2 linked regions of the Variovorax sp. PBL-E5 genome follow. The main gene of each other region encodes a partner of the protein of the gene in region 2 in a complex. Links are inferred from orthologs where the notes say so. Each region holds a gene or a part of one and is shown on either strand. Other genes may lie near its edges.

Region 1 (4,614 bases), 750 kb from region 2 along the record:
CTGGGCCAACAAGTGTTGTAGAGATGCGGCGTTTTGCATTCTTGTGACTTAATGCTGCGGCCGAGCCTGCTGCAATGCAGCAAGAACGTACCGATACGCGTGAATTCAAAAGGTTACACAGGAGACTGTGATGCCAAGGACGGTGCCGTGGCGTGTCAGGGTGGCCTGGCGCGACCCCTTGCACCGGTTGGCGTATCTCGGCGCCGGCGCAAAAAAGGAGGCGCGATGGCCTCCCTTTTTTCCTCAGTGACGCGTCGCGTCGTCCAAGGGTTGCTCGAACGGCAGCAGCATCGTGCTCAGGTCGCGTCGAGTTTCGACGAGGACGAGCGGGCCTTCGTCCACCACGATCATCGGCGGACGCTCGCGAGGCACATGAGCAGGCTTGGGTTCCGCCGCAATGGCGGCGCGAACCTGCGCGACCCGGTCGGCGTCGGAATTCACCCAATGCAGCCCTGAGCCTTCGGCGACCTGGGCGAGTTCATCGATCGGCAGTTCGAAAGGCTGGACCTTGGGAAGTGCGCGCGAGGTCGGCGCCTTGAGGTCGACCACGATGGGCGACGAGGGCGACGAGGGCGACGAAGGCATCGCGGGTCGTTCGGCGCGTGCGGCAGGTTGCTCAGTGGCCTGAGCGTCGCTGGCAGAGCTCGCTGCGAACGCTTGTGCGGTGGTTGCGTCGGCCTCCTCGCGCGGGCTGCGCTCGCGGCGGTCACGTCCGTAGCGATCGCGCGAGCGTCCGCGGCGTTCGTCGCCGTCCTTGCGCGGTGCAGAGACGCCCGCATCCTCTTCGTTCGCGGCAGTGCCGACGGCGCCGGCGTCGTGTGGCTGTGCGTCCGCAGGTTCTTCGATGGCCCGCGGCGCAACGTCGCTGCGTCGCTCGCGACGTCCCTCATTGCGCTCGCCGCGAGGGGCGCGCTCCTCGCGTGCATTGCGGGCGCCGCGGTCTGGGGCCGCGCCGTCCTGCAACTGCGATGCGTCGCCGTCGATCTCGCGTGCGGCGTCGGTAGTGCCTTCGCGTGTCGCATCGGCGTTGCGCTCACCGCGTTCCCGGCGCTCTCCGCGTCCACGCGGCGTACGTTCCGCTGGTGCGGCGCCTTCATCGCCGGCGAACGCCACGGGGGCAGTGGTGCGCGCGTCGAGCTGAGCCTCGCCCGATTCCTGCGGTGCAAGACGGGCTTCACCGTCGCGGCGCTCGCCGCGACCCCGGCGTTCGCCGTCGCGCGGGCCGCGTGCTTCGCGCGGCTCTCGTGGCTGGGCATCGCTGCGAACTTCGCGTCCCTCGCGACGCTCGCCGTCGCGGCGTTCACCTGATCGGCCGCCCCGGCGTTCGCCGTCGCGACCATTGCGGCCCTCGCTGCGACCGCCGCGGCGCTGATCGCCGTCGCGCGGGGCGCGGGCCTCGCCATCACGGCCTGGTCGGCCTTCGCGGCGTGGCTTCGGTGCCTCGACGGGAATCGCGACCGGCGGCGTCGGCGCAGCTGCAGGCGCAGGTGTGGCAGCGAACAGGCTCTTGAGCCAACCGATGAAGCCCGTTTCGGCAGCTTTGTTGGCGGCGACGGGCACAGGCGGCGTTGACAGGGGGGCAGGCGCAACGGCCGGCGGACGCGGGGCTTCCTGCTTGGGCGCGACGATGGGCGCGGGCGCATCCGGCAACACGCCCTTGATCACCGGCGTCTGCTTGTTGGTCGGTTCTTGCGAGCGCCGCGTGACCGAAGTGGGGTCTTCGATTTCGTCGGCCATCTTGTAGCTGGCCTCGATATGGTCGAGGCGAGGATCGTCGTGCTTGAGCCGCTCCAGCTTGTAGTTGGGCGTTTCGAGCGTCTTGTTGGGCACCATCAGCACGGTCACGCGCTGCTTGAGCTCGATCTTCGCAATCTCGGGACGCTTTTCATTCAGCAGGAAGGACGCGACTTCGACCGGCACCTGGACATGCACGGCCGCCGTGTTGTCCTTCATGGATTCCTCTTGAATGATTCGCAGGATTTGCAGTGCGCTCGATTCGGTGTCGCGGATGTGGCCAGAGCCGCCGCAACGCGGGCAGGGGATCGAGGAGCCTTCGCTCAGCGCCGGCTTCAGGCGCTGACGGCTCATTTCCATCAGGCCGAACTTGCTGATCGAGCCGAATTGCACGCGGGCACGGTCTTGCCGCAGCGCGTCACGCAAGCGGCTTTCGACTTCGCGGCGGTTTTTCGATTCATCCATGTCGATGAAGTCGATCACAATCAGTCCGCCCAGGTCGCGCAGGCGCATCTGGCGGGCCACTTCGTCCGCGGCCTCGAGGTTGGTGCGGGTGGCCGTCTCCTCGATGTCACCGCCCTTGATGGCGCGGGCGGAGTTCACGTCGACCGAGACGAGCGCTTCCGTATGGTCGATCACGATGGCGCCGCCGCTGGGCAATTGCACCGTGCGCGCGTAGGCCGACTCGATCTGGTGTTCGATCTGGAAGCGGCTGAACAGCGCGGCGTCGTCGCGGTAGCGCTTCACGCGTGCCGCGTGTTCCGGCATCACGTGCGCCATGAACTGCTGCGCCTGATCGTAGATGTCGTCGGTGTCGATCAGGATGTCGCCGATGTCGTGATTGAAGTAATCGCGGATGGCCCGGATCACCAGCGACGACTCCTGGTAGATCAGGAACGCACCCTTGCCGCCCTTGGCCGCGCCGTCGATGGCGGCCCAGAGCTTGAGGAGGTAGTTCAGGTCCCACTGGAGTTCGGGCGCCGAGCGACCGATGCCCGCCGTGCGGGCGATGATGCTCATTCCCTTGGGATATTCGAGCTGATCCATCGCCTCCTTGAGTTCGGCGCGATCATCGCCTTCGATACGCCGGCTCACGCCGCCGCCGCGCGGGTTGTTCGGCATGAGCACCACGTAGCGGCCGGCCAGCGAGATGAACGTGGTCAGCGCCGCGCCCTTGTTGCCCCGTTCTTCCTTTTCGACCTGGACGACCAGTTCCTGGCCTTCCCTGATCGCGTCCTGGATCCGGGCCTGGCTGGCCGAGACCCCCTCTGCGAAGTACTGCTTGGAGATTTCTTTGAAGGGCAGGAAGCCGTGGCGATCTTCGCCGTAGTCCACGAAGCAGGCTTCGAGCGACGGCTCGACGCGCGTCACGACCGCCTTGTAGATATTGCCCTTGCGCTGTTCGCGTCCTTCGATTTCGATTTCATAGTCGAGGAGCTTCTGCCCATCGACGATGGCCAGGCGGCGTTCTTCGGCCTGCGTGGCATTGATCAGCATCCGTTTCATGATGCGTTGTCCTTATATCTGTTCGTATCGCTCTACCGGTCCATGACGGACCTAACGATGCACGGACGACGCTCGCGAAACGAAGGAATTGCCGCTGTGCCCTGGCTGCTGTGGTGGCATCGGCGCGTGGCGCGTCGATGCCATCGAGTGTCAACTCAATAGCAGACGGGGTGGGGGCGCATGGATGGGCGCGAGCCCGATGTGGTGCTGATTCGCCATGTCTTCCATGGCGCTTGGCGCAATGGTGGCGCGTATCGCCGATGACTCAATAGCCCGGGTCGCCGGCAGCAGCCAGCGAAGGCACAGTTGAATCAGCAGCATCAACACAAGGTACTCGCTTCGATCCGCCGGCAGCTGGAGCCTGCAGGCTGGGTATTCCGTATCGGTGTTTCGTGGGCGTCGGCTTGACTTGGGTGCAGGGCCTGCCGCCTTGCGCGCTTGCGCGTGGCTTGCAGGCCCAACGCCAAAGCGGCATCGACCTCGCAACGCTTCCCGCAGTGCTCTAAACTTCTGATTAATCAAGCACTTACAAGACCGCGCTGGTGAAAAACATTATAGGTGCGAAGCCAAGTCCCGCGGCAGCAGAAGTTCGCTTCCTGACGGTGGATGGGGAATCCGCGGGTCAGAGGCTCGATAACTTCCTGTTTAAACAGCTGAAAGGCGTGCCCAAGACCCATGTCTACCGGATCATCCGGTCGGGAGAGGTGCGCATCAACAAGGGGCGCGCGCAGGCGGAGACACGCCTCACGCCCGGCGACGTATTGCGGCTGCCGCCGGTGCGGACATCGGCACCGGCGCAGGCGGGAGGCCAGCCGCTGGCGCCTGCTCGCGAATTCCCGGTGCTGCTGGAGGACGAAGCAGTGCTCGCGATCGACAAGCCGGCCGGCGTCGCGGTGCACGGGGGCAGCGGCGTGAGCTCCGGGGTGATCGAGCAATTGCGCGCCGCCCGTCCAGCCGCGCGTTTCCTGGAACTGGTCCATCGGCTCGACCGCGAGACTTCGGGCATCCTGTTGGTCGCCAAGAAGCGCAGTGCATTGACTGCGCTGCAGGAACAGTTTCGCGAGCGCGAGACCGGCAAGACCTACCTGGCGCTGGTCGAAGGGCGCTGGCCCGCGAACAGGAAGGTGCTCGATGCCCCGCTCGCCAAATACCTGCTGCCGGGCCCGAACGGAGCCCCCGAGGCCGGCGAGCGGCGGGTGAAGGTCGTCGCCAAGGATCATCCCGATGCGATGCGTGCGGTGACGCTCGTGAAGGTCATCGCGGGGTTGACGCTGGGCTCCGAAGCTGGCGAATGCTCGCTGCTGGCGGTGACCATCAAGACCGGTCGCACCCATCAGATCCGGGTCCACCTTGCATCGGCCGGACATCCGATCG
Region 2 (4,723 bases):
ACGCGCCTTGCGGCTGGGCCGACAGGTCCTGCGCGCCAAGCGCGATCGGCGAGCGCGCGACCAGCGCCTGCACCTGCGCCAGGTACGGCGCTGGAACGCACACCGCGACCTCGCAGGCGGGCGTGCCGATGCCCTGCAGCAGGGCCTTCACCAGCGCCTCGTTGGCGCCGAGGCTGCCGTTCATCTTCCAGTTTCCGGCGATCAGCTTCTTCTTCGTCATGCCATCTCTTCACCAGGTCAGCACGATCTTGCCGATGTGCTGATTCGATTCCATCAACGCGTGCGCCTGCGCGGCGCCGCTCGGCTCGCCGCCGGCAGCGAAGCTGCTGTGGACCACGGGCTTGACCGCGCCGCTTTCGAGCAGCGGCCAGACCTTCTCGCGCAACGCCTTGGCGATCGAGCCCTTGAAGGCGATCGGCCGCGGACGCAAGGTCGAGCCGGTGACCGTGAGCCGCTTGCGCAGCACCATGCCGGCGTTGAACTCGCTCTTGACGCCGCCCTGCACCGCGATGATCACGAGGCGACCGTCTTCGGCCAGGCATTCGATCTCGCGCGCGACGTAGCTGCCGGCGACCATGTCGAGCACGACGTCTACACCCTTGCCGCCGGTGAGGCGCTTGGCCTCCGCGACGAAATCCGCGGTCTTGTAGTTGATCGCATGGTCGGCACCGAGCTTGCGGCAGGCTTCGCACTTGTCGTCGCTGCCCGCGGTGACGATCACGGTGGCGCCGAGCGCCTTGCCGAGCTGGATCGCCGTCACGCCGATACCGCTCGAGCCGCCCTGGATCAGCAGCGTCTCGCCCTTCTGCAGGCGGCCGCGTTCGAACACGTTGCTCCAGACGGTGAAGAAGGTCTCGGGCAGCGTGGCCGCATCGGCATCGCTCCATCCCTTGGGCACCGGCAGGCATTGCGCGACGGGCGCCGCGCACAGCTCGGCATAGCCGCCGCCGGCGACCAGCGCGCACACGTGGTCGCCGATCTTGAATCCAGCATCGGCCATTGCCTTCGCGTCGCCCGACACGATCTCGCCGGCCACCTCGAGGCCCGGCAGGTCGGAAGCGCCCGGCGGCACCGGATAGTTGCCGGTGCGCTGCAGCACGTCGGGCCGGTTCACGCCGCTCGCGGCCACGCGGATCAGCAATTCGCCCGCGCCCGCGACCGGCGCAGGACGTTCCACCACGCGCAGCACCTCGGGGGCACCGAACGATGTGATTTCAATGGCTTTCATGGTTTTTCCTGGCAGCGCCCGGCGGGCGGAAATCGCTGGTTCCACGACGCGCGGCGGCGTTGCAGCCGCCGCGCGCACCTCATCAGGATTGATGCTCGCCGCGATGGGCGTCCTGCGGCAACGGCTGTTGCTCAACCACCTGCTCGGCCTGTTGTTCACCGCCGCGCTCGTTGTTGTTCTCGAAGCGCGGTGCGCGCTCGGGACGCGGCGGACGATCGCCACGGTCGCCACGGTCGCCGCCGCGATCACCACGGTCGGAACGCTCGCGACGCTCGCGGTCTTCGCGCGGCGGACGGTCGTTGAACTCCATGCCGGCCGGACGCTCGGTCAATGCCTTCATCGACAGCTTGACGCGGCCCTTCTCGTCGGTCTCGAGCACCTTGACCTTGACGATCTGGCCTTCGCTCAGGTAGTCGGTCACCTTCTCGACACGTTCGTGCGCGATCTGGCTGATGTGCAGCAGACCGTCCTTGCCGGGCAGCAGGTTGATCAGCGCGCCGAAGTCGAGGATCTTGGTGACCGGGCCTTCGTAGACCTTGCCGATCTCGACTTCCGCCGTGATCTGCTCGATGCGCTTCTTGGCCATCTCGGCCTTCTCGGGATCGGTCGAGGCGATGGTGATGGTGCCGTCCTCGTCGATGTTGATCTGCGTGCCGGTTTCCTCGGTCAGCGCGCGGATCACCGAGCCGCCCTTGCCGATCACGTCGCGGATCTTCTCGGGGTTGATCTTCATCGTGAACAGGCGCGGCGCGAAGCTCGAGACCTCGGCCTTCGCCTCGCCCATCGCTTCCTGCATCTTGCCGAGGATATGCATGCGCGCTTCCTTGGCCTGCGCCAGCGCGACCTGCATGATTTCCTTGGTGATGCCCTGGATCTTGATGTCCATCTGCAGCGCGGTGATGCCGTTGGTCGTGCCGGCCACCTTGAAGTCCATGTCGCCCAGGTGATCCTCGTCGCCCAGGATGTCGGTCAGCACCGCGAAGCGGTTGTCTTCCTTGATCAGACCCATCGCGATGCCGGCCACGTGCGCCTTCATCGGCACGCCGGCGTCCATCATGGAGAGACAGCCGCCGCAGACCGAAGCCATCGACGAGGAACCGTTCGACTCGGTGATCTCGGACACGACGCGGATGGTGTAGGGAAACTCGTCCTTGCTCGGCAGGCATGCCACGAGCGCGCGCTTGGCCAGGCGGCCATGGCCGACTTCGCGGCGCTTGGTCGAGCCCATGCGGCCCACTTCGCCGGTGGCGAAGGGAGGCATGTTGTAGTGGAACAGGAAGCGGTCTTCGTATTCGCCCATCAGCGCGTCGATGCGCTGCGCGTCGCGTTCGGTGCCGAGCGTGGTCACGACCAGCGCCTGGGTTTCGCCGCGCGTGAAGAGCGCCGAGCCGTGGGTGCGCGGCAGCACGCTATTGCGGATCTCGATCGGACGCACGGTGCGCGTGTCGCGACCGTCGATGCGCGGCTCGCCGGCCAGGATCTGGCCGCGGACGATCTTCGACTCGATCGCGAACAGCAGGTCGTTGACCTTGCCGGCGTCGAAGGGCTCGCCGCTTTCCTTGAGCGCGGCCATCACGCCGGCGTTGGCTTCGCGCAGCGCTTGCGTGCGGGCCTGCTTGCTGCGGATCTGGTAGACCGCGCGCAGCTTCTCTTCGGCCAGGCCCTTGACCTTGGCGACGAAGGCTTCGTCTTCGGCCGGCGCCTTCCAGTCCCAGACCGGCTTGCCGGCATCGCGCACGAGTTCGTGGATCGCATTGATCGCGATGTTGGCCTGCTCATGGCCGAACACCACGCCGCCGAGCATGATCTCTTCGCTCAGTTGCAGGGCTTCGGACTCGACCATCAGCACGGCGGCTTCGGTGCCGGCGACCACGAGATCCATCTGCGAATCCTTGCGCGCGGTCTGGCCGGGGTTCAGCACGTACTGGCCGTTGATGTAGCCCACGCGCGCGGCGCCGATCGGGCCGCTGAAGGGAATGCCGGAGACCGACAGCGCGGCGCTCACGCCGATCATGGCGGCGATGTCGGCATCGACCTCGGGGTTGAGCGACAGCGTGTGGATGACCACGTGCACTTCGTTCAGGAAGCCTTCGGGAAAGAGCGGGCGGATCGGGCGGTCGATCAGGCGCGAGGTCAGCGTCTCATGCTCGCTGGGCTTGGCTTCGCGCTTGAAGAAGCTGCCGGGGATCTTGCCCGCGGCATAGGTCTTCTCGATGTAGTCGACGGTCAGCGGAAAGAAGTCCTGGCCGGGCTTGGCGGTCTTGGAGGCGACCACGGTGGCCAGCACCACGGTTCCTTCGATGTCCACGACCACGGCGCCACTGGCCTGGCGGGCGATCTCGCCGGTTTCCAGCACGACGGTCTTGTCGCCCCATTGGAACGACTTGGTGACTTTGTTGAAGAGGCTCATGTTTAGCTCCTGTTTTGGATGGCGGCCAACCTGTGCGGATCACAGGCCCCGCGGGGGCTGAAGCGCTTTCCAGAACACGATGCCATTCCAGAGAAGCTCGGTTCGAACTTCGATGGAATGACACAGCTTCGCTCTGTCTGGCACTCCGGAAACGATTCGCGAAGTAAAAAACGCCTGAGCTAGCGGACTAACCCAGGCGTTCTTGCATGCGATTCGGCTTACTTGCGCAGACCCAGCTTGGCGATCAGCGCGGTGTAGCGGTCGGCGTCCTTGGACTTCAGGTAGTCCAGCAGCTTGCGACGGCGGCTCACCATGCGCAGCAGGCCGCGACGACCGTGGTGGTCCTTGGCGTGCGTCTTGAAATGCGGGGTGAGTTCGTTGATGCGGGCGGTCAGCAGTGCGACTTGCACTTCGGGACTGCCGGTATCGTTGGCGGCTCGGGCGTTGTCCTTGACAACTTCGGCCTTGATGGAGGCTGCGATCATTGGTTTTTCCTTGTTCCGGGATATTTGACTTGCGGTGTGCGCTGGAACTGCACGCACCGTGCGCTTGGCGGATGCAAAGCCTTGGAATTATAGCTCGAAGGATGGCCCGCCTCTCTAGTGCGCAAGTAACCAGCGTTTGAGGCGGTCGACGCCTTGCACCAGGCGCTCAGGGTCTTTCGATGCAAAGCACCAGCGCAGCCAGCCCTGCGCCTCGGGCGCGAAGGCATTGCCGGGGGCGAGGCCGAGGCCGGCCTCGGCGACCAGGCGCTTGGCGACCGCCAGCGAATCGCCGAAGCCTTCGAGCTCGAAGAACGCGTACATGCCGCCGCGGGGCGGCTGCACGCGGATACGGGGCATGTCGGCCAGCAGCGGCACCAGAGTGTCGCGGCAGGCCTTGAGGTGCGCGACGACGCGCGGCGTGATGTCCTCGCTGTGGGCGAGCGCGGCGACGCCGGCGCGCTGGGTGAACACGCTTGCGCACGAGGTGTTGTATTCGATCAGCTTGCCCATGGCGTCGACCAGCGCCGGCGGCAGCACCAGCCAGCCGAGCCGCCAGCCGGTCATCAGGAAGCTCTTGGAGAAGCTGTGCGCGACGACAAG

Evidence for each region. Proteins that work in one complex are often made in the same cells at the same time.
Region 1: the proteins of pnp (region 2) and WDLP6_RS20030 are in contact, whole or in part, in a cryo-EM structure (PDB 9QH0), measured with the Escherichia coli proteins. The link is inferred for Variovorax sp. PBL-E5 from one-to-one orthologs.

Annotation. Positions count from the first base shown.
Region 1 is NZ_LR594671.1:4,106,338-4,110,951, reverse strand. Bases 44-3,591 are described here. They hold WDLP6_RS20030 (Rne/Rng family ribonuclease), read right to left. Parts: upstream 3,241-3,591; coding sequence 244-3,240; downstream 44-243. In the rest of the region: WDLP6_RS20025 (RluA family pseudouridine synthase), read left to right, coding at 3,783-4,614. UniProt on the Escherichia coli protein: Endoribonuclease that plays a central role in RNA processing and decay. Required for the maturation of 5S and 16S rRNAs and the majority of tRNAs. Also involved in the degradation of most mRNAs.
Region 2 is NZ_LR594671.1:3,354,748-3,359,470, forward strand. The notes cover bases 975-4,005. They hold pnp (polyribonucleotide nucleotidyltransferase), read right to left. Parts: upstream 3,639-4,005; coding sequence 1,311-3,638; downstream 975-1,310. Other genes in these bases: WDLP6_RS16295 (NAD(P)H-quinone oxidoreductase), read right to left, coding at 975-1,228; rpsO (30S ribosomal protein S15), read right to left, coding at 3,857-4,005. Also shown: tpiA (triose-phosphate isomerase), read right to left, coding at 1-220; more of WDLP6_RS16295, read right to left, coding at 230-974; more of rpsO, read right to left, coding at 4,006-4,123; WDLP6_RS16310 (pyridoxal phosphate-dependent aminotransferase), read right to left, coding at 4,238-4,723. UniProt on the Escherichia coli protein: Involved in mRNA degradation. Catalyzes the phosphorolysis of single-stranded polyribonucleotides processively in the 3'- to 5'-direction. Also involved, along with RNase II, in tRNA processing.